4 regions of the Photobacterium sp. DNB23_23_1 genome follow, and region 2 is predicted to be linked to each of the others. Evidence: predicted binding sites of a transcription regulator. Region 2 holds the regulator's gene; each other region holds the start of a gene.
What was found. The regulator CRP, encoded in region 2, controls carbon source genes, mostly activating them, when cyclic AMP is high. The targets are predictions, from matches to a motif close to TGTGANNNNNNTCACA.
Positions count from the first base shown of each region.

Region 1: udp (uridine phosphorylase) is a predicted target of CRP. The motif match lies at 4,884-4,899, and genes of this name have one in related genera.
Region 3: nagE (N-acetylglucosamine-specific PTS transporter subunit IIBC) is a predicted target of CRP. The motif match lies at 4,854-4,869, and genes of this name have one in related genera.
Region 4: cdd (cytidine deaminase) is a predicted target of CRP. The motif match lies at 3,593-3,608, and genes of this name have one in related genera.

Region 1 is NZ_JBNNXT010000004.1:92,236-99,766, reverse strand. It holds gene ACVA53_RS04325 (methyl-accepting chemotaxis protein) at 1-1,669, shown strand, start outside; gene ACVA53_RS04320 (hypothetical protein) at 2,215-2,475, shown strand; gene ACVA53_RS04315 (CCGSCS motif protein) at 2,534-2,695, opposite strand; gene ACVA53_RS04310 (CopD family protein) at 2,803-3,246, shown strand; gene ACVA53_RS04305 (GNAT family N-acetyltransferase) at 3,310-4,074, shown strand; gene ACVA53_RS04300 (LysE family translocator) at 4,081-4,704, opposite strand; gene udp (uridine phosphorylase) at 5,104-5,871, shown strand; gene ACVA53_RS04290 (hypothetical protein) at 6,126-6,437, opposite strand; gene ACVA53_RS04285 (hypothetical protein) at 6,456-6,728, opposite strand; gene ACVA53_RS04280 (TetR/AcrR family transcriptional regulator) at 6,990-7,531, shown strand, end outside.
Region 2 is NZ_JBNNXT010000003.1:187,869-195,399, reverse strand. It holds gene ACVA53_RS03835 (ABC transporter ATP-binding protein) at 1-1,779, shown strand, start outside; gene ACVA53_RS03830 (TIGR02444 family protein) at 1,664-2,263, shown strand; gene ACVA53_RS03825 (hydrolase) at 2,289-3,269, shown strand; gene ACVA53_RS03820 (YheU family protein) at 3,360-3,575, shown strand; gene ACVA53_RS03815 (phosphoribulokinase) at 3,685-4,554, shown strand; gene ACVA53_RS03810 (OsmC family protein) at 4,609-5,013, opposite strand; gene crp (cAMP-activated global transcriptional regulator CRP) at 5,285-5,917, shown strand; gene ACVA53_RS03800 (hypothetical protein) at 6,104-6,292, shown strand; gene ACVA53_RS03795 (2-oxoadipate dioxygenase/decarboxylase family protein) at 6,385-7,182, opposite strand; gene astD (succinylglutamate-semialdehyde dehydrogenase) at 7,222-7,531, opposite strand, start outside.
Region 3 is NZ_JBNNXT010000058.1:11,861-19,391, reverse strand. It holds gene ACVA53_RS23265 (cation:proton antiporter domain-containing protein) at 1-1,333, opposite strand, end outside; gene nagC (DNA-binding transcriptional regulator NagC) at 1,564-2,778, opposite strand; gene nagA (N-acetylglucosamine-6-phosphate deacetylase) at 2,781-3,917, opposite strand; gene nagB (glucosamine-6-phosphate deaminase) at 3,932-4,732, opposite strand; gene nagE (N-acetylglucosamine-specific PTS transporter subunit IIBC) at 4,988-6,478, shown strand; gene glnS (glutamine--tRNA ligase) at 6,969-7,531, shown strand, end outside.
Region 4 is NZ_JBNNXT010000033.1:49,309-56,839, reverse strand. It holds gene ACVA53_RS18370 (hypothetical protein) at 1-1, opposite strand, end outside; gene sbcB (exodeoxyribonuclease I) at 176-1,597, shown strand; gene ACVA53_RS18360 (winged helix-turn-helix domain-containing protein) at 1,812-2,354, shown strand; gene ACVA53_RS18355 (CidA/LrgA family protein) at 2,460-2,801, shown strand; gene ACVA53_RS18350 (CidB/LrgB family autolysis modulator) at 2,798-3,478, shown strand; gene cdd (cytidine deaminase) at 3,668-4,555, shown strand; gene ACVA53_RS18340 (DMT family transporter) at 4,691-5,581, shown strand; gene ACVA53_RS18335 (TAXI family TRAP transporter solute-binding subunit) at 5,766-6,740, shown strand; gene ACVA53_RS18330 (hypothetical protein) at 6,847-7,251, opposite strand.

The DNA.
Region 1 (7,531 bases), on a different contig from region 2:
TGAAGTCACATTGATGTTCTATCAGCCGATAGAAGTGTCTGGCACTTTCATCGGTTGCCTATGTGGCCGCGTTCCGAATGACGTGCTGGGAGATTTGATCCAGCGAGAAGCCGGGCATATTTATAGTGAGTCGGGTGATAACTACATATTCATGGTTGATTCGAAGTTTGAACCGTCAATTCAGCCTGGTATTGCCCTTTCTCGTTCACGTTTTGAAGACAGCACGTTTTCTCATGGCGAGAACCTGAAATCGGGTATTGGAACTGATTGGGGGGCGGTCAAGATCGATAAACATACCGAGTTTGAAATTGTATTCACCGATCCGGCCACCAAGAAGCTGCATCCAGGCGTCAGGGAGACAATTGCTAAAGGCGAAAACCTGTATGTGGAATATCCAGGTTATTCCGACTATCGCCATATACCGGTGATAGGGAAGGGCGTGACATTCCAGCTTCGTGGCTCTCCCGATCGCTGGGGGATGATGTGCGAGGCCGATCTTGAAGAAGTCTATCGTCACCGTTCCCTTGCCAAGAAATTGAGTAATAAGTACTTACTGATTTGGCTGTTTACCGTTGTGCCTCCTTTGTTTCTCTCGCACTTTATGTCATTGGGGATCCCAGCTCTCGGCCTGATGATGGCCATGTCACTGCTGATTGGCTACGGTGTGTTCAAGTATATGTTCGCAATGCCTATGGTAAGGCAGCTTGAACAAATGACAGGGGTGATAAAAACCATTGCGGAAGGTGATGGGGATCTAAAGCGCAGGCTTGATAGCCAGCAATTTCATCCCGATGAGACGGGGGATTTAGGCCGATGGATTAACAGCTTCATTGATAACCTCGAGGGAGTGGTCGGCGGCATTATCTTTGCCTCAAGTGAAGTTGAACAGGTGAGTAATTCAATGTTGCGCCGCTGCAGTGTGGTGGATGATTGTACCGTTCAAACCTCTGGCTCTATCGACTCCCTGTTAACATTAACCCACCATCAGCAAGCTGAAATCCACAAAGCAGAGCAATCAGCGCAGCAGTTACAAGAATTGATGCAGAATATGGTCGATTCCGCACAAGAAGAGTATCAGCAAGCGGTAAGCAATACTCAAGAGATCAAAGATATCGTTAAAGCGTCTGCAAATAGCGTGAATGAAATTAACGACGAGATGAAACATATTGAAGGGATTGTTCGACTTATTTCGGAAATTACCGAGCAAACTAATTTGTTGGCTTTGAATGCGGCTATCGAAGCGGCTAGAGCCGGCGAACATGGCCGTGGGTTCTCTGTGGTGGCTGATGAAGTGAGGAACCTCGCCACCAAAACATCAACCGCAGCCAATCATATTGGTGAAACGGTAAGTAAATTGCGTGGCCAATCAAAAACCGCGGTCAGCTATATGGAGCAGGGCGTACAAAATGTCGAGCAAAGCTCGATGATATTGGACTCAAGCCAGCGCAGTGACAAGCTACAGCAAGCGGTGGAATCCATGTTCCAAACCATTAATGTCATTGCTTCGACCAGCGAGCGGCATAGTGATACAGCAGAAAAAGCACAGAGCAGTATGTCATCGCTGGAACTGTCCTCTCAGCAGTTAACACGCCGAACAACCTTGGTGAAAAACTCGATTATTCGATTACACCAGCTAGTTGATCGGTTTGAAGTCTCTTCGGCAAGCTAGATTACAGTGAACAATAGGCACCTACGGGTGCCTTTTTTATATTGAAGAGCAAAACATTGTGAGATGGCACGAAATATGTCAGTAAGCCTCTAGCCTTAAGATATTGCAGACGCCAACAATGACGTGCTAGAAAAGCCTCGTCACGCTAAGGTATAGATATTTTATTTTTGGCCAAGGAGAGCGCCGTGCTCGAGTTAAAGGTCCCCCTTTATTGCTGTTCAATATTTTCGCTGCGGTCATTTTATTGCCGTTACTGAAGGTGAGCAGGAAATCGCGATTTCATACTGGCAAACTGAAGCCGATATTCAGCGTTGGCATCAAGACAGTCAGCACGCGGTTGCCCAGCAGTTAGGACGTGATAAATGGTACCAGTCATATACCGTTCAAGTGGTTGAGGTTAAGAGGCAATATAGCTTCGAGGGGGGGTAAGGCTAACGTAAAACAATAGCCGAACGCTTTTTAGCCGTAATTGTAGGTGGCTTCTTAAACTGCGTAAAAGGAAAAGGGTACGCTTTTATTGTATATTTCAATTGAGGTGAATACAGATGAAAGCATCTTCCCGAAATAAATCAATTGCCATTATTTCAGGCCTGTTTTTTCTTATCGGCCTAGCAGCCTTTCAGATAGATGCGCTGGGTATACTTCCGATTTTTATTATTGTTATTTCCTTTTTTACGTCACTGATACACGGTTGGTTGTATCTTTCCGGGTATAAAGGTACCGATGCTTTCAGCGTCTATCAGGATGGCGCTAAAACTAAGGCGACGGCGCTATATTCAGGCTTTAAACGAAAAATCGGTAAGTGAACGGGGATATTTGCTGATGTGAGCATCGCAGGAAATACCCCTCGTTCGCATTGCGAGGCTATGAGCAAGAGCCGCAACAAAAACCGGGTTCACCGTGGTTCTTCGCTGTTTTAGTCTCTTCAGCCTGCTGAGCTTCACTTGAGGCAGGTTGCTCAACAAGTTTTTTATCTTCGGCTTTCTCGGTGTCTTTCTTAAAAATCTTGGTAAATGAAATAGCCATTCGACTTCTCTCCTGATGCTGTTGAGTGATATATTTACTAAGTTGTATTTTTGATGCGTGTTATGATGGGTTAATCATGACTGTCAATGATCTTTTAGGGAGAAAGCATGTTTGGCTTGTTACTTTCATTGCACATTATTTCTGCAACTATTTGGACTGGTGGGCATATTGTGTTATCGCTGGTGATCCTTCCGTCGGTGTTAAAAAATCACAACCCACAGCAATTAACGGATTTTGAGCAGGTATATGAAAAAATCGGTATGCCTGCGTTAATCGTTCAGGTTGTAACGGGGCTAATGCTGGCTTATCGCATGTTGCCAGATATCACGTTGTGGTTTGACACCAGTATTCCAATAGCCCATGGAATTGTGGCTAAGTTATTCTTGTTGGCAATAACCGTACTCTTCGCGTTGGACGCAAGATTCAGGGTGATCCCAAAACTGTCACCTGATAACTTATGGGATATGGCCTGGCATATTATTCCAGTGACAGTGGTATCGGTATTGTTTGCACTGGTCGGTGTTTCCTTCCGCGTCGGGTGGTTAGTATGATAACAACAGGCTAGGGCAGAGAGAATAACCGTGACTTTCAGATAAAATAGATCTCAGGACACAATGGATACATTGGACGTAATGCATGCTTACAACGAGCATGAAAGAAAAACGATAAAGCCTGTAAATGGAAAGGTCATTGAGACTGACGAAGTGGTCAAGTTCGTTTCGGATAACGCCGAGGGCAGCTATGTTTCCTTTTTCTCTGTGACAGAAGATAATGCAAAATCTGTCATTGAGCGGGAGAAGGCTTTCTTTACTGAGCGAGGCTTAACGTTCGAGTGGAAAACCTATAGTACCGACTCACCGCATAATATCGGTGAGCGATTGCTGGAAAGTGGTTTTGTACAAGAAGAGGCAGAGTCATTCATGGCCTTGGATCTGTCGACAGCCGTTGAAAGACAACTTGATGACAGGCAGTTTATTGAAGTCTCTGATGCTAAAGGGATCAGGGATGCTGTCAGCGTGCAGGAGCAAGTATGGGGTGGAAATTATGATTGGCAATATACCTACTTACTCAATGTGAAAACTCAATCCCCCGATGAAATTTCAATTTACGTTGTTTACGATGATGGCAAGCCAGTCACTTCCGCTTGGATTGTCTTTAATGGCGATAGCCCCTTTGCTGGGATTTGGGGTGGTAGTACTATTCCGGGATACCGAGGACGAGGGCATTATTCGCTATTGCTCAATAAGCGTATCAATGAAGCAAAGGCACAAGGTAAACAATACCTCATTATCGATGCATCGGAGATGAGCCGACCTATTGTTGAAAAGCATGGTTTTGTACTTATCTCCAAAACCACGCCTTACATATTCCAGCCCTAAACGGGATTACCCTGCTGCTAGCCAGATCCCGACGCCCATCATCAGTGAACCGGCGATGCGGTTTAGCATTTGTACATTGCCTCGCTGTTGCAGGAACCGGCGCAAGGTTCGACCACCGCTGGCATACAGCAATAGGCAGCTGAATTCAGTGATTAGGATAATGGTGATCAGTACTGATAACTGCGGCACTAATGCTTTGTCGGTATTGATAAAAGGGGGCAGTAACGAAATCATAAACGCCCAGCCTTTAGGGTTGGCGATAGCGGTAACAAAGCCTTGAATCGCCAAACCTATTGGTGAGGTATCAACCTCATTATCAAGGTTATCTGGAATAGCCAACTTGCCGCGAGAGCGCCACATCTGAATACCCAACCAGAATAGATAGCCACCACCGATGTATTTCAGGAATAAGAACACCGCAGGGTAGTTGAGCATAATAGCCGCAACACCTATCACTGACGCTATGGAAACCAGCGCCACCCCAATAAGTTCTCCCCACATCATCGGCAAGCTTCTACGAACCCCAATAGTCATACCGAGTGTCATCGATAGGGTCATGCACATACCCGGAGTGACAGAGACGAAAAAGAAAGTAGGAATAAATACAGCCAATATGGCGAAGTCGATCATTAAATAACGTCCTTGCAGTTAACTATACTGACGGGGCAGTGTGGGAAATAGATAAAATAAGGGGCTATTATCGTTTAACTCAGTAATAAAAAATAGTGTGATAAGCCGCACGAGCAAACGATTTTTGGTGATCCGTATCACCAATTCGTGCAACGTGAAATTGCTTCAATTTCTCTTAGTGTGACACTGGTCACTCAAAAGCTTTTTTTTATCGGCTATCGTAATTAAGTGTTCTACGAGCTCTTTTATGAGTATGTGTTTATACCCAAGTGTCTTCAATATATTGATTAAGCTTTTAAAAACGGCGTATTGAAATCATTTAGGTATAAACAAAACTAACCAGCCGCTGGCCTCAAACTCCCTATCAGGCGGCAACGATAGAATAGAAAGGATATGATTATGTCTGACAACGCAGTATTCCATTTGGGTGTGAACAAAGCGGACCTTAACGGTGCGGAACTAGCAATTATTCCTGGCGACCCTGCTCGTGTGGAAAAAATCGCTAACCTAATGGACAACCCAGAGTTTCTTGCAAGCTCTCGTGAATACACGGTGTACCGCGCTAAGTTGGATGGTAAATCTGTTGTTGTATGTTCTACTGGTATCGGTGGCCCATCTACCTCTATCGCCGTTGAAGAATTGGCACAACTGGGTGTACGTACTTTCCTTCGTGTTGGTACCACAGGTGCAATTCAGCCACACATCAACGTGGGCGATATGATTGTATCAACAGGCTCTGTTCGCCTAGATGGTGCAAGCCTGCACTTTGCACCAATGGAATTCCCAGCAGTTGCTGACTTTGATGTTGCAACTGCAATGAAAGCGGCCTGTGTTGCCGATGGCGCTAAAGTTCACACTGGTGTGACAGCATCAAGCGATACTTTCTACCCAGGTCAAGAACGTTACGACACATTCTCTGGTCGCGTTGTTCGTCGTTTCCAAGGCTCAATGAAAGAGTGGCAGGAAATGGGCGTGCTGAACTTCGAAATGGAATCAGCGACCTTGCTAACGATGTGTGCAAGTTCTGGTCTACGTGCGGGTTGTGTTGCAGGCGTTATTATCAACCGTACCCAGAAAGAAACGCCAGATCACGCAACGTTGAAAGAAACTGAAGCACGTTCAATCAAAGTTGTTGTTGAAGCTGCTCGCCGCATGCTTGCAGAGTAATGGTATAAACCACTCAACCAAATAACATAGCGAAGCCAGCTCAATCGAGCTGGCTTTTCTCATTGATGTTCTTAGAAATGCTCATTTCTGCTTATACCAATCTGGATAAGTAGTTGATCAAGTATTTGCACTGGAAAAATCGTTGTTATCAAGGCAGATATTGCAGTAACTAGAGGCTCTAATTACAAAATATCTAACGCAGAGAACAGCGATTTTAACCTGCAAGACTGATCAAAAATTTATGTAGGTTGGTATTAATCAAAGCTATCAGTATGCAGGCTTAGCCGAGTATATTCATTCCACTCTTCCGTCAGTATTGAATAAGTTAGCGTACTTGAATGATGAGTACGCAGAGGGATAAATACTTCGCCATGCTCATTGGTTTTATACACTTTCCATCGGTTGGCGGGATTGTTAACGCTGACCCTTGCGTTAGCGGCGGGTTTGCCATTTTCCGTCACTTTCACCCAACTACCTGCTTGGGTGTCAATAATACGGATATCTGCAAAAGCTAGTGAACTAGCAGACAACATGAGTGCTGCGATACTTACTTGTGTGAATGTCATGTAAACCTCTCAGACAACTTACCCTGACATTGTTGCGTTACCACCTTCCTCACTGATCACACTTTCAATCAAAAGAAGGTGATGCTTGGTTTCAATGGAGTAGCGAATCGCGTCGGTAGATAGCTGCTTTAGATCAGTATAGATAAGATAATTCACACCAGAAAATATACTCACCACGAGAACGAGCGCCACGACTACTCTACGCCACATTCTTTGTTCTATTTCAGCAAGGTGCCGCTCAAGCAGGCGAGTGACGTCATAGTTGGTTAAATTAGGTCTGATCGGTTTCATAATGATAAGCAAAGTTAGGACATTAAAGCAGTGTAAATCAGCCAAGGTCAATGTGATCTGCTGAAGTGCAAAGCTATGTAAAGGCAGCCGTTTAAAGACTGGAATGTACCGCGGCCAAAGTGAGATAAAACAAACGATGTTGAGTCAATACGATGTAACAAAACACCGTATCAAGCATTGACCTGAATACTTGAGATATCTATGGGTAAGGCATAAGGTATATATATACCGACCGTCGGTCGGTCTGTGGCAGAGTATGTAATGGTAAGAGTGATAAAATCACCGCAAGAGCGGCGGGCAGAGTTTATTTCGGCGGCCAATGCGCTATTTTTCTCCAAAGGGTATGCCAATACCTCGGTCAATGATCTTATTCAGCACGTCGGTGTGTCCAAAGGGGCGTTCTATCATCATTTTGATTCTAAGCAGGCAGTGTTAGAGGCCTGGAGCGATGACATGCTGATACAATACCGCAAGATGATAGGTGGGTTGGTCGATGATCCCCGCTTGACAGCTTTAGCTAAGTGGGAGCGCCTGCTAAGACGCAGTAATCAGTGGGAAGTCGGCCAGAAAGATATCATGTTGGGGTTTGTAAAAATCATCAACATGGACGAAAACCTTCAACTAAAACATAACTTCATGCAAAAAGTCAGTGTCCTGTTGGCAGGTTATTACGAGGCCGTCCTCCGCCAAGGCAATCAAGAGCAGGTATTTGATGTACCTTCGCCTGCGGTGACTTCAAGATTAATGGTAACCGTTCTTAACGGTTTTTCGGAAGCATTGACCCGAAAGGTGCTCAAGACCGA
Region 2 (7,531 bases):
CACGAGCTCAGCGTCGATGCCGGCAACTGTCAGTATCCGGCCAACTGGGAGCTAGCCTGGGTCGCACAGGAAACCCCAGCCCTCGAACGTGAAGCGCTGGAATATGTGATTGACGGTGACCGTGAATTCCGCCAGCTGGAAGCGGATCTTGTTGCCGCTGAGCACGCAGACAACGGCAACAAGGTGGCAGAACTGCATGGCAAACTGGAGGCCATTGGCGGCTACAGCATCCGCGCCCGTGCTGCCGAATTATTGGACGGCCTTGGCTTTTCGCAAGAACAAATGCAATGGCACCTGACCCAGTTCTCGGGAGGGTGGCGTATGCGCCTCAACCTTGCCCAGGCCCTGCTGTGCCGCTCTGATCTGCTGTTGCTCGATGAACCGACCAACCACTTGGATCTCGATGCAGTGATGTGGCTGGAGAAGTGGCTGCAAAACTACCGTGGCACGCTGGTACTTATCTCCCATGACCGTGACTTCCTAGACCCAGTCGTCAACCGGATCATCCATGTTGAAAACCAAACCATGAATAGCTATACCGGTAACTATTCGTCGTTTGAAACCCAACGGGCAGAGAAATTGGTTTTGCAGCAGGCGATGTACCAGAAGCAGCAAAAGCAAATGTCGCATATGCAGTCATACATCGACCGCTTCCGCTACAAAGCCAGCAAAGCCCGTCAAGCGCAGAGCCGGATCAAAGCACTGGAACGGATGGAAAAAGTACTGCCAGCCCAGTTCGACAACCCATTCAGCTTCGAATTCCGCGAGCCAAGTGCCCTGCCCAATCCAATCTTGATGATGGATCAGGTCGCAGCGGGTTATGACGACAACATCATCCTCGAGAAGATCCGGTTGAACTTGGTGCCGGGCAGCCGTATCGGCCTACTCGGCCGCAATGGTGCCGGTAAATCCACCCTGATCAAAATGCTGTCTGGTGATCTGCCAGCCAAAGCCGGCGATCTAACTTATTCGCAAGGGGTGAAGATTGGTTACTTCGCCCAGCACCAACTCGAGACCCTGTACTTAGATGACACCCCTGTCCAACATATGGCCCGTATCGCCCCGCAGGCAACCGAGCAGCAACTACGCGATTATCTTGGCAGCTTCGGCTTCCTAGGTGACAAAGCGCTGGAAAAAGTCGGCCCGTTCTCCGGTGGCGAAAAAGCCCGCTTGGTGTTGGCATTGATTGTGTGGCAGCGCCCTAACCTGTTGCTACTCGATGAACCGACCAACCACCTGGATCTCGACATGCGTCAGGCACTGACCTTCGCCCTGCAATCCTATGAAGGGGCTATGGTTATCGTCAGCCACGACCGCTACCTGCTGCGTGCCACCACCGATGACCTGTATCTGGTCCATGACCGCCAAGTAGTGCCGTTCAATGGCGACTTGAATGACTACCACAAGTGGCTGACCGAACAGCAGCGTAACGAGCGCCGCGAACAGCAAGCCAGCAAACCGGAAGTTAGCAAAGACAACAGTGCGGCCTCACGCAAGGAGCAAAAGCGCCTTGAAGCGGAGCTGCGTAAGCTGACCGCACCTATCCGCAAGAAAATCACCCAGCTTGAAACCAAGATGGACAAGTTCAATACTACGATCAGCGATGCCGAGACTCAGCTCAGTGACGGCAGCATCTATGAAGCTGAAAACAAGGCTCGCTTGAATGAGCAGCTACAGCGACAGGCGGATGCCAAGTCAGCACTGGAAGAGGTCGAGATGGAGTGGATGGAACTGCAGGAAGAACTCGAAGCCATGGAGCAACAGCATGCCCCGGATTGATGAACTAAGTCATCATGACTCGCGCCATGAGCCGCTGAGCCATGATGTCTTCTGGCAGTTTAGCTATAGTCATTACTTCAAGGCGGACGTCGAAGCCGCCTGCCTCGCGCTGCAAACCTTCCACAGAGGAAGCGTGAACCTGGCCCTGCTGATGATCTGGCTCGATACGCAGGCTATTGACCTGACGCAGCAGCAACGGCAGCAGTTGGAACAGAGCCTCCAGCCAACCGAAGGCCTGCTCGAGCGCTACCGCCATATGCGCCGCTCCCTGAAACCTCAACTGGATGGTAACGGCTACCAGCAACTCAAAGACTTTGAATTGCAGATGGAGCGCCAACAACAGCACGATTTGATTGCGACACTGAACCAGATGCCGCTTAGCACCGTAGCACAGCAAGAAGCCGCCTCCCATTCAGCTAACCTAGCCCGCTACTGTCACGGTCTAGGGGCAATGGCCCTGGTGGATAAGCTGTTGGCGAAATAGAGGACATTAAGGAGTCGTTATGACAATGGTATTTCATCCAGCCAAAGGGCTAGCAAACCCACACCTGCAAACCCTGCTGCCGCGTTTTTTGCGCCGCAAGCCATTGTTTACGCCACTTACCCAACGCATAGAAACCCCGGACGGTGATTTCCTCGACTTAGCCTGGACGGCTCCCTTGGCCGACAGCTCCCCCAACCAACCAGTGATGATCCTGTTTCACGGCTTGGAAGGCAGCTTTCACAGTCCCTATGCCAACGGGTTGCTTTATGCCGCCAAACAGCAAGGTTGGCTTTCGGTCATGATGCACTTTCGCGGGTGTAGCGGCGAAGTGAACCGCAAGCCCCGCAGTTACCACTCCGGCGAAACCAGTGATGCGCGCTTTTTCATCCAGTGGCTACGCCAACAATTACCCACTCAGCCATTTTTTGCCGTCGGTGTGTCGCTCGGGGGCAACATGCTGGTTAACTACCTGGCTGAAAGTGGTGCACGTTCGGAGATCACCGCTGCGCAAGTGATTTCCCCTCCGCTGGATTTGGCCGCCTGCTCGGAGCGGATCCAACAAGGATTTTCAAAAATCTACCAGCAATACCTGCTTGGCTCGATGAAGCGTAATCTCAGCAGGAAAATTTCCGCCCTGCCCGATGCGATGCCTATTTCCCATCAAGATGTTGAACAACTCGAAACTCTGTGGCAATTCGACGAGTTCGTCACCGCCCCCCTGCACGGTTTCAAAAATGCCACCGATTACTACCAACGCTGCAGCGGGTTGCCCCGCCTTTATGAAGTAGCTATTCCACTACGCGTGATCCATGCCGAGGATGATCCCTTCATGACGGAAGCGGTCATTCCGACCACATCATTGCCACCACACATTCAATACGATCTATACCCAAACGGTGGCCATGTCGGGTTTGTCACAGGCTCATGGCGCCAACCAGACTTCTGGCTTGAGCGAACCGTTCCTGAGTGGTTTAAACAGGCGATAAGCGATGCAAAGAATCGGTAAGCTGGCCACTGGCCAAGTACTTTCCCCCTCTACAACTGATGCATTTGCCAATATAATCTCCGTTATCTCCTGCAACAGAAAAGTGCCGTTATGAATATCCCTTGGCAAGACATAGATCCCGATACCCTGACTAACCTAATAGAACATTTCGTGCTGCGCGAAGGCACCGACTACGGCGAACGCGAGCTTTCGATGGCCGACAAGGTTGGTCGGGTACGCCAGCAGTTGGAAAAAGGGGAGGCGGTGATTGTTTACTCCGAGCTGCATGAGACCATCGACATCAAAGCCAAGCGCCAACTCGGGTAAACTACCCGGTATAAGCTTTGTAGACCCGGCATTTTTGACATCCCGGCTTGACCTTAACGCCCAGCCCTGTTAATAACTCTCTCCGTTAATGTTAACGACAGGGTTTGTCATGTCTGCAAAACATCCGATTATTGCAGTAACAGGGTCCTCGGGGGCAGGTACATCTACCACCTCCGAAGCATTCCGTAAGATGTTCAATATGATGAACATCAATGCTGCTTGGCTTGAAGGCGACAGTTTCCATCGATTTTCCCGACCAGAAATGGACGCCGAAATCCGCAAAGCCAAAGAGCAAGGCCGTCATATCAGTTATTTCGGCCCCCAAGCTAACGACTTCCCGTTGTTGGAAACGTTTTTTCGCCAATACGGTGAAGACGGTAGCGGCCAGTTCCGTCGCTACCTGCACACCTTCGACGAAGCCGTGCCGTACAACCTAATGCCCGGTACTTTCACACCTTGGCAAACTCTACCTGAAAATACTGACCTGCTGTTCTATGAAGGTCTACACGGCGGTGTGGTCGATGGCGAGGTCAATGCCGCCCAGCACGTTGATTTGCTGATCGGCATGGTACCGATCGTCAACTTGGAATGGATCCAGAAAATCGTCAGGGATACCCGTGATCGTGGTCATTCCCGCGAAGCGGTGATGGAGTCGATTGTCCGCTCGATGGATGACTACCTCAATTACATCACCCCGCAGTTCTCCCGCACCCACATCAACTTCCAGCGGGTACCAACGGTCGATACCTCCAACCCGTTCAGTGCCAAGGCAATTCCAAGCCTGGACGAAAGCTTTGTGGTGATCCGGTTCCGCGGGATCAAGAAGGTTGATTTCCCCTACCTGCTGTCGATGATCCAAGGATCGTTTATGTCGCGCCACAACACCCTAGTGGTGCCCGGCGGTAAAATGAGCTTTGCGATGGAGCTGATCATGCGGCCGCTGATCCAGCAGCTGATTGATACGGGAAAAATAGGTTAAGAGCTGTGATAGGCGTGATTATCCTCTCGCCCATCGCCATCCCTTACTGCGAGGTTACGCTTCCACCACCTCGTACGAGTGGGTCATCTCTACCCCTTCACCCAACATCAGGCAAACAGAACAGTATTTTTCCAACGAGTCGGCCACGGTTTTGGCTACAACGGCTTCATCCAAATTTTCACCTGTCACCACAAAATGCAGGTTCGCAGTGGTAAAAATACGAGGAGCCAGCTCACGACGAACCGAGTTGATTTGCGCTTCGCAAGCCGTAATTTTCTGCCCGGCAGATTTGAGCCCATCCACCACGTCCACCGAACTACACCCACCCGCAGCCATCAGTACCAGCTCCATTGGGCTCGGCGCTTTTTCGCCACCATTGCCATCCATCACCACGCTGTGACCTGAATTTGACTGCCCTAGGAAGGTCATATTTTCGACCCATTTCACTCGTGATTGCATTGGTTTCTCCTTACAACTTATAGGGGGTTTTGGCACAATCTAGCAACGGTGTGATCATGTGCACACTTATGACTACAAAATGGCCATTTCACATAGATCAATATCAAGAAAAGCGCGCCGAAAAAAGATAAAATCTGAACTAATTATTCACGTGAGCTTGCAGCCCAGCGGTTGACTGAATATCCTAAACGACGAACTAATTATGGTTAGGCCCAGCCACATTTTTAATGGACGTCGTTGTTGGGCAACAAACGCAGAGGAAGTTAGTAATATGGTTCCAGGTAAACCTCAAACAGATCCAACTCTAGAGTGGTTTCTTTCCCATTGCCACATTCATAAATACCCTTCAAAGAGTACTTTGATTCATGCGGGAGAAAAAGCGGAAACGCTCTATTACATCGTAAAAGGTTCTGTTGCGGTCCTGATCAAGGATGAAGAAGGTAAGGAAATGATCCTGTCTTACCTAAACCAAGGTGACTTCATCGGTGAGTTAGGCCTATTCGAAGAAGGCCAAGAGCGTACTGCATGGGTTCGAGCTAAGACCCCTTGCGAAGTTGCAGAAATTTCTTTCAAGAAATTCCGCCAGCTAATTCAAGTTAACCCAGACATCCTAATGCGCCTTTCTGCGCAGATGGCCAGCCGCCTTCAGGTGACTAGCCAGAAAGTCGGTGACTTGGCATTCCTGGATGTAACAGGCCGTATCGCTCAGACACTATTGAACCTGGCTAAACAGCCAGATGCAATGACTCACCCAGACGGCATGCAAATCAAGATCACCCGTCAGGAAATCGGCCAGATCGTTGGCTGTTCCCGTGAGACTGTTGGTCGTATATTGAAGATGCTAGAAGAGCAGAACCTGATTTCTGCCCATGGTAAAACTATCGTTGTTTACGGCACACGCTAAACAACCCGGTTTACTAGCAAAAACTCAAAAAGCCGCACTATGCGGCTTTTTTTATTGCCCATCGCACCCACTTTCATACTTACAGGACATTACTGTCTACCCCATCACTCTTTTTGTGCTTGTATCTACGCGACTTAATGCTACATTGTGCATATTAATCCTCATCACCTGTAATGGAATACCGGTATGGACATCGAACGCTTCTCACCACATCGCTCCCACCACACCGAGCGCGGAGTCATTTCGCCGCTGCCCGATACCGTTGAGATGACAGGCTTCAGTGACAGCCGCCACTACCTTGAACAACATGAGAAGGTGAAACGCCAGACACCGGAGTCCCAGCAGGGGTATCCACTCGATAGCCTCAAGCACTAAATCCAGACACATGAAACACCTGTGACCACATGAGCCACAGGCGCTTGGAATATGCAGAATTAGATAACCGGTTTCAGGCAGGTTACCCTGATTTAGTTGGCGTCCGTGCTCTCGAAGATCTTATCTGCCGACGCCTCGACAAAACCGGTATATAACTCACCGTCCTCTTTCGGGTAGCGCTTGGCAAACTCATAGAACCCGCCCGGTATGCTATAAACGCCATCCAAAAACCCAACCTCGACCCTGTCGGCCATAGTCGATGACTGTTCAAGCATCACCTCAGGGCTACCTTTAACATCACCGCCAGCGCTGTTGATCTCAAACCCGTTGTGGCGCAGCAAGTGATTGACCTCAGCCACCTCGGTAAACTGCTCAAGCTGGTTCAGGCTAACGGTAAAGTGGTTGGCCCCAAAACCATGGGCAGCTAGCCATCCAGCATATTCGCTTTCTGCCGCCAGCAACTCATAAGTCGCGTAGTCCAAACCCCATAACCGCCCGCTATAGAGAAAGGCCGGATCTCGCATGGCTTGCTCTGGCACCTGATCGACCAGTTCCCTGACCGTCTGCTGCAACAGCGAGCTAAACTGCCCCACCATCAACTCACTGATAAACACTTTGGGTGCCAATGGGTTGGGATGCTCGAAATGCTCGGCATATAACTTCTTGGTTTCGAAATGATAGCGGCCACACGGCTTGTAGCCAATGGCAATGAACGGCGCCGCCAGTCGATCAAGCCCGACCTTAGGCAGGTTAAATGTTCGCAGCGCAATATGATCATTGAGCAGCGGCTCTTCTTCGGTCAGCAGATCATGAACCTGAGCGGCTGATGGGCATAGGCGCTGGATATAATCCTGCCATAACCCGGCAAATAGTTGCTCTACCCTTTCCATGTGCTCGCTATCCTCTTTACTGGTGAATGATTGGCGGCATTAAAGCGTAATACCCGGTGAAAGCTGAGCGGGTAGCTCAGGCCGCTCACCTTCCATCGATGCCATTGGGTATGCACAGTAGTCTGCCGCGTAATACGCGCTTGGCCGCAGGTTACCTGATGCCCCTGGTCCACCAAATGGCGCATCACCACTCGCCCCGGTTAACTGACGATTGCGGTTAACAATCCCGGCACGGATATGTTCGATGAAATACTGCCACTCACTGTCATCGGTCGAAACCAACCCTGCAGATAAGCCATAGCGGGTATCATTGGCCTTTTCCACCGCCTCACCCAATTCGCTGTAACGG
Region 3 (7,531 bases), on a different contig from region 2:
GGGCCCAAAAATCTGAGTCAGTTGCATCGCCGTGAATGACATGGCGGCCTTGAGCTTGGTGTAGATCAACAGAGTCTTCTCGGGCCTCGACACCGATGATCTTATTGCCGTAGGTTGCAACCAGCTCGTCATAGGCCCCACTGCCAATCCGGCCCATCCCCAAGATCAGAATTTGCTTATTTCCCAGATCAATCAGGCGATCACTGACATTGAGTTTTTCAGGTTCAAATTCCTTGAGCCACTTTGAGGCTCCTTTGTACAGGCGATGCCCCAAGCTGTTGAGCGGGGCGGCAACAAGAAATGAGAGGGAGACCGCAATCGCGATAGCGACCAAGAAGCTGCCTGGAAGCATCCCCATCTTGTAGGCGAGACCGCCGACGATAAGACCAAATTCACTGTAGTTAAACAGAGTCAGGGTACCGAGCAGGGAGGTGCGGACCCGGTATCGGAACAAATTAAAGATAACGTAGTACAAAATCCCCTTGATCGGTAGCATGAGCATCAGTAGCAGTGCCATCAGTAATCCGTCGAGCGTCGGCTGCTCTGCCAAGCCAATGTTGAGGAAAAAACAGACTAGCAATAGCTCTTTAAGGTTGAAAAGCGATTTTGACATCTCTGATGATTTGGGATGGGCAGCGAGCATCATGCCCATGATCAGCGCGCCGAGATCTGCCTTCATTCCGACGAATTCAAACAGGCCGGCACCGGCGACTAGCGCGAGGAAAATACCATAGAGCACCAGCATTTCACCGTGCCCGGCACGGTCAAGGATTTTAAACAGCGAAGGGCGCAGCAGTGGCAGGGCAAACAAGGCAAGGGCTGTGATTTCAGGGATCTTACCGGTCGACACGGTCAGGAAAAGCACCGCGAAGATATCCTGCATAACCAGGATCCCGATGGCTAGGGTACCGTAAGTTGCGTTGAGCTCGCCTTTTTCCTGTAGTGCCTTGATGGCAAATACGGTACTGGAGAACGACAGAGCAAAAGCAAGCAAGGCAATTTGCGCCACATCGAGACCTGCCATCATACCAACCCCTAGTTGCTTTAGGGCAAGTAAAGCGAGGGTAAACAGGCCGGTCGTAAGCAGGTTGTGCAGGGTGGCCCCCCCCCAAATTTCTTTGGTTAGCAGGGTTTTGACATCGAGCTTTAGGCCGATGGTAAAAAGCAGTAGTGTTACACCGAGATCAGCCAGGGTCGATAATACCGGGGTTGATTCATAGCCTGCGGTATTCAGGGCAAAGCCGGCGACAAGGAAGCCCACGAGCGGGGGCAACTTGCACCTAAGTGCGATAAAGCCAGCCAAGAAGGCGGCGATGATGTAGATAAGTTCCATGCTAGGCTGACATTCCTTTATGGTTTTTCGCCAGGCCAAATATGGATAAATTAGATGTGTGGACTGGCTGTTGGGTATGTACCTCTATCGATGAGGGTACTTTATTGACGGCAAAATATAACACGAAGGGCAGTCTTCTGTCTGAAGTCTGCCCTTAATATTTTGTAACAGGATGAACAATCTGAAAAGCTATCTTATTGCTTTGTTTTTCGCTTTACCCTTTGTTTTCGTTACTCTTCTAGCAAGCGTTGCAGCAAGACACCGTTAAGCATCGCACGCTTGATCATCGAAAATGCACCGATGGTCGGCTGGGTGTAGAGCACTGATTCAACGATTGGCAAGTCTTTGTTAAAGGTCGAAAGTGACTGGGTTTCCACGCAGCGGCGAATCGCCGGAAAAATCACATCTTTAGCTTGGGTAATATTACCCGCAACGATAATTTTCTGGGGGTTAAACAAGTTGATGGTCATTGCCAGGGCTTTGCCCAATTGATTACCCACCTTGATTAATGCTTGGCTTGCCAGTTCGTCGCCCTTATTGGCTGCTTCGCAGATGGCTGGCATGGTGACATCTTCCAGCTCTTGCAGTGAACTCGGGTAGCCTTGGTCAAGCAGGGCTTGAACGTGGCGGATAATCGCCGGATCGGCAGCGACGGTTTCTAGGCAGCCAAAGTTGCCACACTGGCACTTGTCGCCAAGTGGGTCGATCTGGATATGACCTATCTCACCGACATTTCGGTTAAAGCCCAAGAAGACCTGACCGTTGACGATGATCCCCGCACCGGTACCGTGGTGGACACTAACCAAAATAGAGTCTTTGCAGTCTTTGCTCGAACCGAAATAATGCTCAGCCAGTGCCAAGCCGCGGATGTCATTGCCGACAAAACAGGCAACACCGTATTTGTCAGTGATAATTTCCGACAACGGCAAGTTATCGACATCAATATGTGGCATGTACTCCACCACACCACTTTCCGGATCAATCAGGCCCGGTAGGGTAATCCCGAAGGCAACCAGTTCGCGCAGGATATTCTGGTTATCGGCAATGAACTTGCGGATATGTTCAAGCAAGCCATCAATAAGTCCTTGCGCGTTGGTATAGTGGAAAGAATGCGCTGTACCGACAATGTGCTTGCCGCTGAGATCATAAATCGTTAGCTCGATGTAGTTGCGCCCAAGACGAATCGCAATCGAGTGGAAAGGTGCTGACTCTGTGGTCAGCGAAATTGCACGCCGGCCTCCGGTGGAAGCCTGCTGCGCGACCTCTTTAATCAAGCCGCGCTCCAGCAGTTGGCGGGTGATTTTAGTAACACTTGCAGGTGCAAGCTGACTGATATCAGCAACCTGGATTCGAGATATAGGGCCTTGCAAGTCGATGAGCCGGTAAACAGCTGCACTATTCAGCTGTTTTACCAGATCAACATTACCTATTTGTCCGCCTGTCATAGTTAATTCTGCTCGTATTCGCCGTTAACAACAGTCGCCTGAACCTTGTAGTCACGATCAAAAATGGCTAAGTTTGCAACCATGCCTTTTTTGATGGCACCCAGTTTCTGATCAACGCTGATAGCGCGAGCAGGGTAGAGGGTAGCCATTCGAATCGCTTCGTCCAGGGCGATACCTGCATGTTCGACACTATTCTGAACCGCTTCGATCATTGTGAGTGCCGAACCACCAAGTGTGCCATTTTCATCAACACACTTACCATCACGGTAATATACTTTCTTGCCGACAAAAATAAAGTGATCCATGTCTGCTCCTGCAGGTGCAGTTGCATCGGTGACCAAAACAAGTTTGTTGCCTTTCATACGGTGGGCCAGGCGGATGTTGGCATAATCGACATGGAAACCATCAGCAATCACACCGGTATAGACCTCTGGCGTGTCATAAATGGCACCGACCATGCCTGGCTCTCGACCGGCCATAGGGGTCATAGCATTGAACAAGTGGGTAGCGAAACTGATCCCTGACGCAAAGCCTTTGCGGGCTTCGACGTAAGTGGCATTGGTGTGACCTGCAGATACTACTATCCCGGCTTCAACCAATTGCTCAATATGGCTATGGTCGTTTTGCTCCGGCGCTAGGGTTACCTTGGTCACCACATCGGCGTTTTCGCATATGGTGTTGATCATTGCATTGTCAGAGCGGCGGATATGGTCAACAGAGTGGATACCTTTTTTCATCACATTCAGGTAAGGACCTTCGAGGTGCAAGCCCAGTGAATGGTTTTGGTATTGACCCTGGTAGTCGCGCTCGGCAGCGATAGCTGCTTTCATATCTTCGTCTGAAGAGGTGATCAGCGTTGGCAGAAAGCTGGTGCAGCCTGATTTCAGGTTGGCACGGTGCATGGTATGGATCGTGTCGGCATTGATCTCATCATTGAGCATGACTCCACCACAGCCATTCAGCTGAAGGTCAATAAAGCCAGGTGTCAGATTGGCACCCTCAAGGTCACGGATTTCAATATCAGCAGGAAGTTCAGAAACGGGGCAGACAGCGTGAATGTTCACGCCGTCAATAATGACGGCGTGGTTATTCAGCACATCGCTACCGGTGTAAATACGACAATGGGTTAGCGCGTACATGAATAACTCCTTGATTATAGATGTTTGATGTTTTCAGCTTCAAGCTCACGGAAGTACTTCACTGTTTTCACTTTTAGCTCTTGTGTGGATGGTTCATCGCACACAAGAAGAGACTTAGGGTGAAGCTGAAGCGCAGACACTGTCCATAAGTGGTTAACTGAGCCTTCTACCGCCGCTTGTAGCGCTAGGGCTTTATTGTGACCGGTTACGAGTACCAAAATTTCGGCTGAATCCAGTAGGGTACCGACACCGATGGTCAGTGCGTATTTCGGTACTTGGTTGATATCGCCATCGAAAAATCGGGAGTTCGCGATGCGGGTATCTTCCGTCAGGGTCTTAATGCGGGTACGAGAGGCAAGAGAAGAGGCGGGCTCGTTAAAGGCAATGTGGCCGTCGTTGCCCACGCCGCCCATGAATAGGTTAATTTTGCCATATGACTTAATTTTCTCTTCGTAACGTAGGCATTCAGCGTCGTGATCTTCTGTGTTGCCGTTAAGCAAATTGATGTTTTCTTTTTTAATATCAACATGATTGAAGAAATTGTTGAACATAAAGCTATGGTATGACTCTGGGTGGTCAGCAGGGATACCAATGTATTCATCCATGTTGAAGGTAACAACATGCTTGAAGCTTACTTCGCCTGCTTGATAAAGCTCGATAAGACGCTTGTACGTAGCTAGCGGGGTGCCACCTGTTGGTAGGCCCAGCACGAAGGGACGTTCCGCTGTTGGCTTAAATTTGTTAATACGATCAGCAATATAGCGGGCTGACCACAAACCTACATCTTTAGCTTCATTCAGTGGGATTAGTCTCACAGTGACACCTCATTCCAAAATTAAATTACAGTCAAATCATAGCGTGATATCGCATTTGTTTCGCATGATAAAATAAGTTTTATGATCGAGCTAGCAAAATCGCCTGCTAATTGCCCATACTGGTGATTAAGATCACAAATGACGACCTTTTAATTTGCGGGGCGAAATAAAATTCTTAAACTGCAAGTAACTTAATCGGATAACTAAAATAAGTTATCCAAATCGATTCTAAGAAAACCATAGGGGGAACTAAGGGTGAATATTCTTGGATATTTTCAAAAAGTAGGTAAAGCATTGATGGTGCCAGTCGCCACGCTTCCTGCAGCTGCAATTCTAATGGGTATTGGTTACTGGATTGATCCGAACGGCTGGGGTGCGAACAGTGCACTGGCAGCCTTCTTGATTAAAGCTGGTGCCGCAATCATCGATAACATGTCTGTACTGTTTGCCGTTGGTGTTGCTTACGGTATGTCTAAAGATAAGGACGGTGCCGCGGCACTATCTGGTTTCGTTGGCTTCCTTGTTGTTACCACACTACTTTCTCCGGGCGCAGTTGCTCAGATTCAAGGTATTGACGCAAGCGCTGTTCCAGCGGCCTTCGGCAAAATCAACAACCAATTTGTTGGTATCTTGGTGGGTATCGTGTCTGCTGAGATCTACAACCGCTTCTCACACGTTGAATTGCATAAAGCACTGGCATTCTTCTCTGGTAAGCGTCTTGTACCTATCTTGACCTCTTTTGCTGGTATCTTTATTGCCTTCGTACTAATGTACGTATGGCCAACAGTTTACGGTGGTCTAGTAAGCTTCGGTGAAGGTATTCAGGGTATGGGTGAGCTAGGTGCGGGGATCTACGCATTCTTCAACCGTCTGCTAATCCCTGTGGGTCTTCACCACGCACTGAACTCTGTATTCTGGTTCGACGTCGCGGGCATCAACGATATCCCTAACTTCCTAGGTGGCGCGAAGTCAATTGCAGAAGGCGTTGCAACCCCAGGTGTTACTGGTATGTACCAGGCTGGTTTCTTCCCAATCATGATGTTTGGTCTACCAGGTGCGGCGCTAGCGATCTACCACACTGCTAAGTCAGAGAACAAAGATAAAGTTGCATCAATCATGATTGCTGCAGGTTTCGCTTCATTCTTCACCGGTGTTACTGAGCCGCTAGAATTCTCATTCATGTTCCTAGCACCAGGCCTATACGTACTTCACGCATTCTTAGCGGGTATCTCTGTATACATCGCAGCGTCAATGCAGTGGATTGCAGGCTTCGGTTTCTCTGCAGGTCTGGTTGATATGGTTCTATCAACACGTAACCCGCTAGCGGTTAACTGGTACATGCTGATTGTACAGGGCCTAGTATTCTTCGGCCTATACTACGCAATCTTCCGTACGGTTATCGTTAAGTTCAACCTGAAGACGCCTGGCCGTGAAGACGAAGATGAAACAGCATCGAATGCAGGTGGTTCTCAGGAAACGGGTGAGCTAGCTAAGCAGTACGTTGTTGCTCTAGGTGGTGTATCTAACCTAGAAAACATCGATGCATGTATTACTCGTCTACGTCTAACGCTAAAAGACAGCAGCCTTGCTGATGAGAAGACATTGAAAGCACTGGGTGCAATGGGTGTGGTTAAACTGGGTTCTAACAACCTACAGGTTATCCTGGGCCCTCTAGCTGAAATCGTTGCTGGTGAGATGAAGAAAGTCTCTCCAAGTGAAGATCTATCAGCGGTAAAACTGCCTTAATGACTTTTTCTTAAGTCATAGATAACGACTTTATCGGCCTCCAATCGGAGGCCGATATTCCATCAGACTCAATAGTCACCTGCGACCATACACTTCAAAGAAACGCCTTCCTTTCAGGTTTGTGCCTGCGGTTTTCGCTTATTGTTATGTTTGTTTTCCCTGAAGGCTATCAGCGGTTGGTGCTGTACTGGGGGCCGTTGCATATGAAAATCAGCATGCCGGGTTTGGCGCGGCAATATTCGACTGATGTCGGGGGCAGAGGTACGTGCAGTGAGTGCGGACCGCCAGCGTTTTCGTCGCTCAGTCACGCTGTAATTGCAATTGGCGGGGCTAACCTTGCCAGTTTCGACCTATTCTTTTAGATACCCCGTGCTATTACGGGGTTTTTTTATTCATATCGACAAACAATGTACACTATTTGTTGAGTCGGCCCCTATATTTATGGATCATAGGGGACTTAAAAATCCTGTAAGCACACGAGGTCTAATTGATGAGTGAATCTGAAGCTCGTCCAACTAACTTTATCCGCCAGATTATTGATGCGGATTTAGCTAGTGGCAAACATACAAGCGTACATACCCGATTCCCGCCGGAGCCGAATGGTTACCTGCACATCGGCCATGCTAAATCTATTTGTTTGAACTTCGGTATTGCTCAGGACTATCAGGGTCAATGTAATCTTCGTTTTGATGATACAAACCCTGAGAAAGAAGACATCGAATACGTTGAGTCTATTAAGAACGATGTTAACTGGTTGGGCTTTGAGTGGAGCGGTGAGATTTGTTACTCATCGAACTACTTCGATAAGCTGCACGGGTTTGCTATTGAATTGATTAATAAAGGCTTAGCGTACGTTGATGAGCTAAGTCCAGAGCAAATGCGCGAATACCGTGGCACTCTTACCGAAGCCGGTAAGCACAGCCCGTACCGTGATCGCAGCGTAGAAGAAAACCTTGAGCTGTTCGAGAAAATGAAGAACGGCGAAATTGAAGAAGGCAAAATGAGCCTACGCGCTAAAATCGACATGGCATCACCGTTTATGGTGTTGCGTGA
Region 4 (7,531 bases), on a different contig from region 2:
TGATTTTATGTTTCCGCCTTGCCTCTTTTAGGCTTGTTGCGGGATACTTAGCTAATCTGAGTTTTAGGTGCTGATGAGTTAAAAAATAAGTACATCAGAGCTTAAATACCAACCAATTTAAGGCTGTCGTAAAAACTAACACTTAATATCAATGCGATGGCTTCTGGAAACGACTATGAATGATACAAATCAGCCAACCCTGTTTTGGCTGGATTATGAAACCTTCGGTGCCAACCCGGCACTGGATCGCCCATGCCAGTTTGCCGGTGTTCGTACCGACATGGACATGAACATTATCGGTGAGCCACTGGTTATCTACTGTAAGCCACCCGTCGACTACCTGCCTTCGCCCGAAGCCTGCCTTATCACCGGGATCACGCCGCAGGAAGCGCATGAAAAAGGCCTGTCTGAGCCTGAATTTATTGCCCAAATTCACAAAGAGCTGTCAAAGCCTAATACCTGTGTGATTGGCTATAACAATGTACGCTTTGATGACGAAGTCACTCGCTATACCCTTTATCGTAACTTCTACGACCCATATGCCTGGAGCTGGCAGAACGGTAATTCGCGCTGGGACCTATTGGACATCATGCGGACCTGTTATGCATTGCGCCCGGAAGGGTTGAACTGGCCGACTAACGAAGATGACCAGCCAAGCTTCAAGCTTGAGAACCTGTCTGTCGCCAACGGCATCGAACACGCCAATGCGCACGATGCGATGGCCGATGTCTATGCCACCATTGAACTGGCAAAAATTATTAAGCAAAACCAACCTAAGCTGTTTGATTACTTCTTTAAGCTACGTAACAAGCGCAAGCTTCAGGAGCTGGTTGATATCGTCGAAATGACACCGCTGATGCATGTGTCAGGTATGTTCGGTGTAGAGTGTGGCAATACCAGCTGGATTGTACCAATGGCATGGCACCCTGATAACAAGAACGCGGTTATTACAGTGAATCTGGCAATGGATCCTACCCCGCTTATCGAGCTCTCTGCCGATGAGCTGCGTGAGCGCCTGTATACCAAACGTGCCGATCTTGGCCCTGACGAACAACCAGTGCCACTTAAGCTTATTCATCTTAATAAGTGTCCGGTACTGGCTCCGGCGAAAACCCTGCGCGCCGAAGATGCGGCTCGCATTGGTATCGACCGTGAAGCTTGTCTGAAAAACCTCGCGACGTTGAAAACGCACCCCGAAATTCGTGAAAAGCTGCTGGCGATTTATAGCGTAGAGCGTGAGTTTGAAAAAAAAGATAATGTCGATGCCATGCTTTATGACGGCTTCTTCTCAAACGCCGATCGCTCCACCATCGATATCATCCAGAAGACGCCAGAAGCCGAGCTAGGCAAGCTGGAGTTGAATGTTAGTGATAAGCGTATCAAGCCGCTGCTGTTCCGCTACCGTGCCCGTAACTTCCCAATGACACTGGATTTCCAAGAACAGCAACAGTGGAAGCATCACTGTCAGGATTTCTTTGAAGAAAACCTGCCAAGCTATATGGAAAACCTCGAAGCGGTTGCCATGGAGCACCAGTCGAACGAAAAGAAGATGAAGATCTTAAAAGCTGTCTACGATTACGTACAAACACTTGTATAAATTACGACAGTTCACCGGAACCTTGCTGCTCCACTAGCTTACTGATATAGAAACACATATTGACAGCCCCTTGCGCTTATCTGGCCAAGGGGCTTTTTTCGCATCGATGATTCTTTATTGTGAGATTGCGCAACTGAGCATGTACACCAACACTGATAGTGATGGATTTTAAATTGTCATTCATGGATTCGAAGGGTGAATTGTAGTGATTGATATGACAACACAATCTTTAACACGCTGTTTCCGGTTCCCAGATGTCGATTTCGAGCCAGATGTACACCTGCTGGTGTGGCGAGACAAAACACAAACAACACTCACGTTGCATGAGTCTCGATTACTTGAGGCACTCTGCTATTGTGCTGGTGAAGTGATCAGCCATGAGCAGTTGCACAATAAAACTTTCAGCCAACTTGATCCTTATGAAGACGGCACAGGTCAACACTACGATCTTAATAACATACTCAGGCCTTTGACGGTTAAACTTAATCTTCAAGGAAAAATGGCGATCCCCATCGAAGTGGTCCCCCATTATGGCTTTAGAGTACCACTACCCGAGAAAACCTGCCGACTGGTTCACGAGCCTGAAAAAGCAGAAGACAAAGACCAAGTTACCCCTCCGAACCAAAATGAGGAGGAAGAATTCAGTTCGGCCACAGAAGAGATAGTGAAAACCAGTACTGTGCATAAAATCTCTGTCGCCATACTGGCTTTGATGGCAACAGGGGTTATAACCGCTTCATTCCTTGACTATTTATGAAGTCGCTAACTCTTTGAAGCGCAGCAGTCATTACAACTAACCGTGGCTTAGATTACGTTTATTTTGTATGATAAATGAGTTTATTCTTCCATTCCTGAAGGGCTCATGGCATATCTACGATCTTTCTTTGTTATTTTTGTCTGTCTACTGTTAGGCAAAGGCATTCAACACCTTACAGGTTTAGACATCCCCGGTAGTATCATCGGCATGCTGATATTGTTCACCATTCTTTCTATGGGGCTTATTCCTGCCCACTGGGCAATGCAAGGCTGTCACCTTCTTATTCGCCACATGGCTTTATTGTTCGTCCCTGTTGGCATCGGTCTGATGAACTACCTCGATCTACTTACCAATAACGCCCTTATCATCCTATTTAGCACGATCGGCAGTAGTGTGGTGGTCTTCGTGACCATAGGTTTGGCAACACACTATAAGGAAAAACAATGATCTGGCTGCTGACTACCTTGGTTGTGTTCTACACTGCCCGTTATATTTCTAAACATATCCAGCATCCGATTGTTAATCCGCTTCTCATTTGTTTGCTGGTGATCATCCCTCTACTTATGTGGCTTGAGGTTCCTTATGAAACCTATTTCGAGCAAAACAAATGGCTTAATGCCTTGCTTGAGCCTGCAGTGGTTGCATTGGCTTTTCCTCTTTATGAGCAACTCAGCCAGATCCGCAAAAAATGGAAAGTGATTTTCTCTGTCTGCCTAATTGGTAGTTTACTATCTATGGTCACCGGTGCGGGCATCGCACTGATGCTCGGGGCTGATGCACAGCTTACCGCATCCATACTTCCTAAGTCGGTAACGACGCCTATCGCGATGGCTGTTGCAGAGCAAATTGGCGGACTCCCTTCCGTTGCCGCTATTATGGTTATTATTGCTGGATTATTTGGTGCAGTACTAGGGTATCCCCTGTTCCGCCTGATGGGTGTCAAAGCCCCTATCGCCAAAGGGTTAACCATGGGTACTGTTTCACACGCATTAGGTACCGCGAAAGCGGCAGAAGAAAATTACCAGGAAGGTGCATTCAGCTCGTTGGCCCTGGTCATTTGTGGGGTGATCACCTCGATTCTGGCACCAGTATTGTTTCCACTCATCATGGCAGTATTTCGTTAAGACGTGCTAGTAATCGAATACAAATTTAAATTATTGATTAATAAATATAATTTTTGTTTAAGCCGTGTGACCCGACTCGCACTACTGCAAATGATGCAACATACAGTTGATATATGTGATAGAGATCACCCAATTATATGATTACCAAGCCTACAATGTTTCTCCATACACAAGACGGAGTGAAAACTCATGCACACTAAAGTAATGGATGCTTTAGGCGCTCTACCCGCTGATCTGGCTTCTGCAATTAAACCTGTGCTAGAAGCTGATAATTTCGATGCCACCTTAAGCCCTGAGGTGTTTGCTCAGTTAATGTCGAAAACCAACATGACTGACAGTGAATTGCGTGTTGCATTACTTCCGCTTGCCGCTGCTTATTCTGTCGCACCTATTTCTAATTTCTTTGTTGGCGCAATCGTCCGTGGTCAATCAGGCACACTTTATTTCGGTGCTAACATGGAATTTGTCGGTGCTTGCCTTTCTCAAACGATTCACGCAGAACAATCCGCCATCAGCCATGCTTGGGTGAAAGGCGAAACCGGCATTTCTGATATCACCATTAACTACAGCCCTTGCGGTCACTGTCGCCAGTTCATGAACGAGCTGACAACAGCGAACGAATTAGTAGTCCAATTACCAGAGCGTGCTGCGAAGTTACTGCAAGAGTACTTGCCGGAGTCTTTTGGTCCAGCCGACCTAAATGTAACTGATGCACTGCTATCTAATGTTGATAACGGTATGGAAACCGAAGCATCGGAAGCACTCATTCAGCAAGCATGCCAAGCGGCCAACCGTGCCCATGCGCCTTACACCAAAAACTTCAGCGGTGTAGCACTGAAAGCCAAAGACGGTAAAACGTTCATCGGTATGTATGCCGAAAATGCCGCTTTCAACCCAAGCCTTCCACCGCTACAAGTGGCGTTGGTGAACATGAACATGGCAGGTTACCCGCTTGCTGATATTGAAGAAGCGGCATTGGTTGAAAAAGCAGATAGCACAATCAGCCACCTCTCTGATACGCAGACAACACTAGAAGCACTAAACCCTGATATTCCTTTGTCTTATGTCGCTGCATAAGCATAATGAAGGTAAGAAAACCGCCAACTGGCGGTTTTTTTGTATCTGTTGTCGCGTAGCGAGCAGAAAGCGGTTTTCTCTTAACATAGGTAGGAGTATGATTTTCCAGTTATAAACTCAATAAACCTTAATTACATGTCTCATCAACACAACCCGATCCAAGGGGCTAGCTGGATGGTCACTGCTGGCTTAGCCTTTGCCATAGTCAACAGTCTGGCGCAGTACCTCAGTATGGTTTTACATCTTCCATCAACCACTGTTGCCCTATTCCAGTACTTCATTGCCTTAGTTGCTATTTTCCCTTGGTTAAAAACCTTAGGTATTCGCAATGCACTGCGCACCCAACATTTTAGCCAACACTGTTTCCGCGTGTTGCTAGCGGTAATCGGTATTCAATTGTGGCTTTGGGCATTGGCCTATCCGGTGCCAATCTGGCAGGGTATCGCGCTGCTCATGACCTCGCCGTTGTTCGCTACGATTGGCGCGGGTATATTTCTGAAAGAGAATGTCGGCACTGCACGCTGGGTTGCGACAATTGCTGGTTTCTGCGGTGCGATGATCATCCTAGAACCTTGGTCAGACGGTTTCAGCTGGGCAACGCTACTTCCGGTGGCAGCTGCATTCTTCTGGGCGTGTTACTCGCTGATGGTGAAGAAAATGTCATCCAGTGAATCGCCAACCAGCATTGTGGTCTATTTGCTGATCTTAATCACCCCGTATAACCTACTCCTTGCCGTACCTGAATTTACACTGCCGCAGACAGGGCTAACTTGGCTCTTGCTAGGTGGTGCGGGATTATTGACGGCACTGGCTCAGTGGGCGATAGCCAAGGCCTATGCGGTGGCCGACGCTTCTTTTGTTCAGCCTTTTGACCATGCCAAACTGCCCCTGAATGTGCTGGGAGGGTGGATAGTCTTTGGCTGGGTACCGCCGGGAAGGTTGTGGCTAGGTGCTGCGATTATCATTACATCTGTCGCATTCATCACCCAGTGGGAAAACAAAAAAGCAGCAATGGCAAAGGGCTAACAACTCTGTACAATATCAAGCCTTCCGAACCTACAGTTAGCAAAATAGTAGGTTCGGGGGGAAGTCTTAATCCCACGACAATTCTCATTCCTTCAGCGTCTACACTCTCCCTAAACCGCCCAACCTATTGTTAACTTAATGGTTGAGTCGTCATGTATGAACAACAACATGTGAGGTTTACTGAATGTCTTGGCGCGTTTTAACTCTCTCGTTTATCAGTGGCGCTCTGCTATCGCTCTCTTCGGTTGCACAAGCCCAGTCTTTCGTTACGATCGGTTCCGGTGGTGTGACCGGTGTTTACTACCCTACTGGTGGTGCTATTTGCCGACTGGTAAATAAAGATCGGAACAGGCACGGGGTGAGATGCTCGGTCGAATCAACCGGCGGCTCCATCTATAACATCAACAGCATCCGTGCAGGCGATCTGGATCTTGGTATCGCCCAATCGGACTGGCAGTATCATGCGTACAATGGCACCAGCAAGTTTAAAGAAAAAGGCCCTTTCAAATCACTTCGCGCTTTGTTCTCTATTCACCCAGAACCTTTTACTGTGGTGGCACGGGCAGACTCTGGCATCAAGAATTTTGAAGATCTCAAAGGCAAACGAGTCAATATCGGTAACCCGGGCTCAGGCCAACGTGGAACCATGGAAGTATTGATGAAAGCCTATGGCTGGAGCAAGAAAGATTTTGCCTTAGCGTCAGAGCTCAAAGCATCGGAACAGTCCAAAGCCCTGTGTGATAACAAAATCGATGCCATGGTCTATACCGTAGGTCACCCGAGCGGAGCCATCAAGGAAGCGACAACGGCTTGTAAGAGCGTGATCGTCAACGTTTCTGGACCTGTGATAGAGACACTGATTGAAGAAAATAGCTTCTACCGAAAGGCAACCGTACCGGGGGAAATGTACCAGGGTAATGTTGACGACGTGCACACCTTTGGCGTCGGTGCCACCTTTGTATCATCGGCATCCGTAGACGAGAAGATCATCTATGAAGTGGTGAAGTCGGTGTTTGACAACTTCGATACCTTCAAGAAACTCCACCCGGCTTTTGCCATTCTGAACAAAGAAGAAATGGTGGCAGATGGCCTTACCGCTCCCCTGCATGACGGTGCGAGAAAGTATTACCTTGAGGCGGAGTTAATCCAACAGGAATAACGCTGTCGACAGAAGTCCAAAACAAAACGAGGAGCCCGTTAGATAACGTTGCTCCTCGCTTATCGAGCCGTCTATTATGACGCCTATCAAAAATAACAGTGCTTACTTAGAAACGAATGCGGAAACCCAGCTGTCCTTCTAAATCAAGATCGACATCTTCAACCACATACAGGGTCGGGCCAACCTCGCCGTAGAACTCAAAGCTGTTCACCGGCACTTGGAAACCAATACCACCACGCACACCAAGCTTGTTGTGTTTGTTGTCTACGTACTGGGCGCCGACAAAGGTGTATAAGTTGTTCATGCCTGGGTCTTGGGTAAGTGAACCTAAATTGAAGGTTTTATCGAACGCAAGACCAAAATCGTCGATACCTAGCGAGAAACGCAAGTCATTGTGCTTATATTGGATCCCCGACATCGGGCTACCAAAGAAGATACCAACAGCTTGAGATGCATGAACTGAAAACGGAACCGCCATCATCAGGCCTAGAGCTAATAGATATTTTTTCATGATGTAATCATTGTCGTTACTAAACAAAACTGCGGCTAATCTAACGGTAATACGGTGTTAATTCGACCCTTCTGCATGACTAATGACACAACTTTGACAATCGTGACAGAATATTACTGTGATTTTGTTGTCGCTATAAACCCACCCCATCGATGAGAAAACCACCAGCTTGGGTGGGCAATAAACACCATTCCCAATAACGAGTTACCCATTGAGATAGCAAATTTAAGGAAGTGATGAATTCCAAGCGCAATCGTTTGCGTGGAGGTGAAATTCCTGT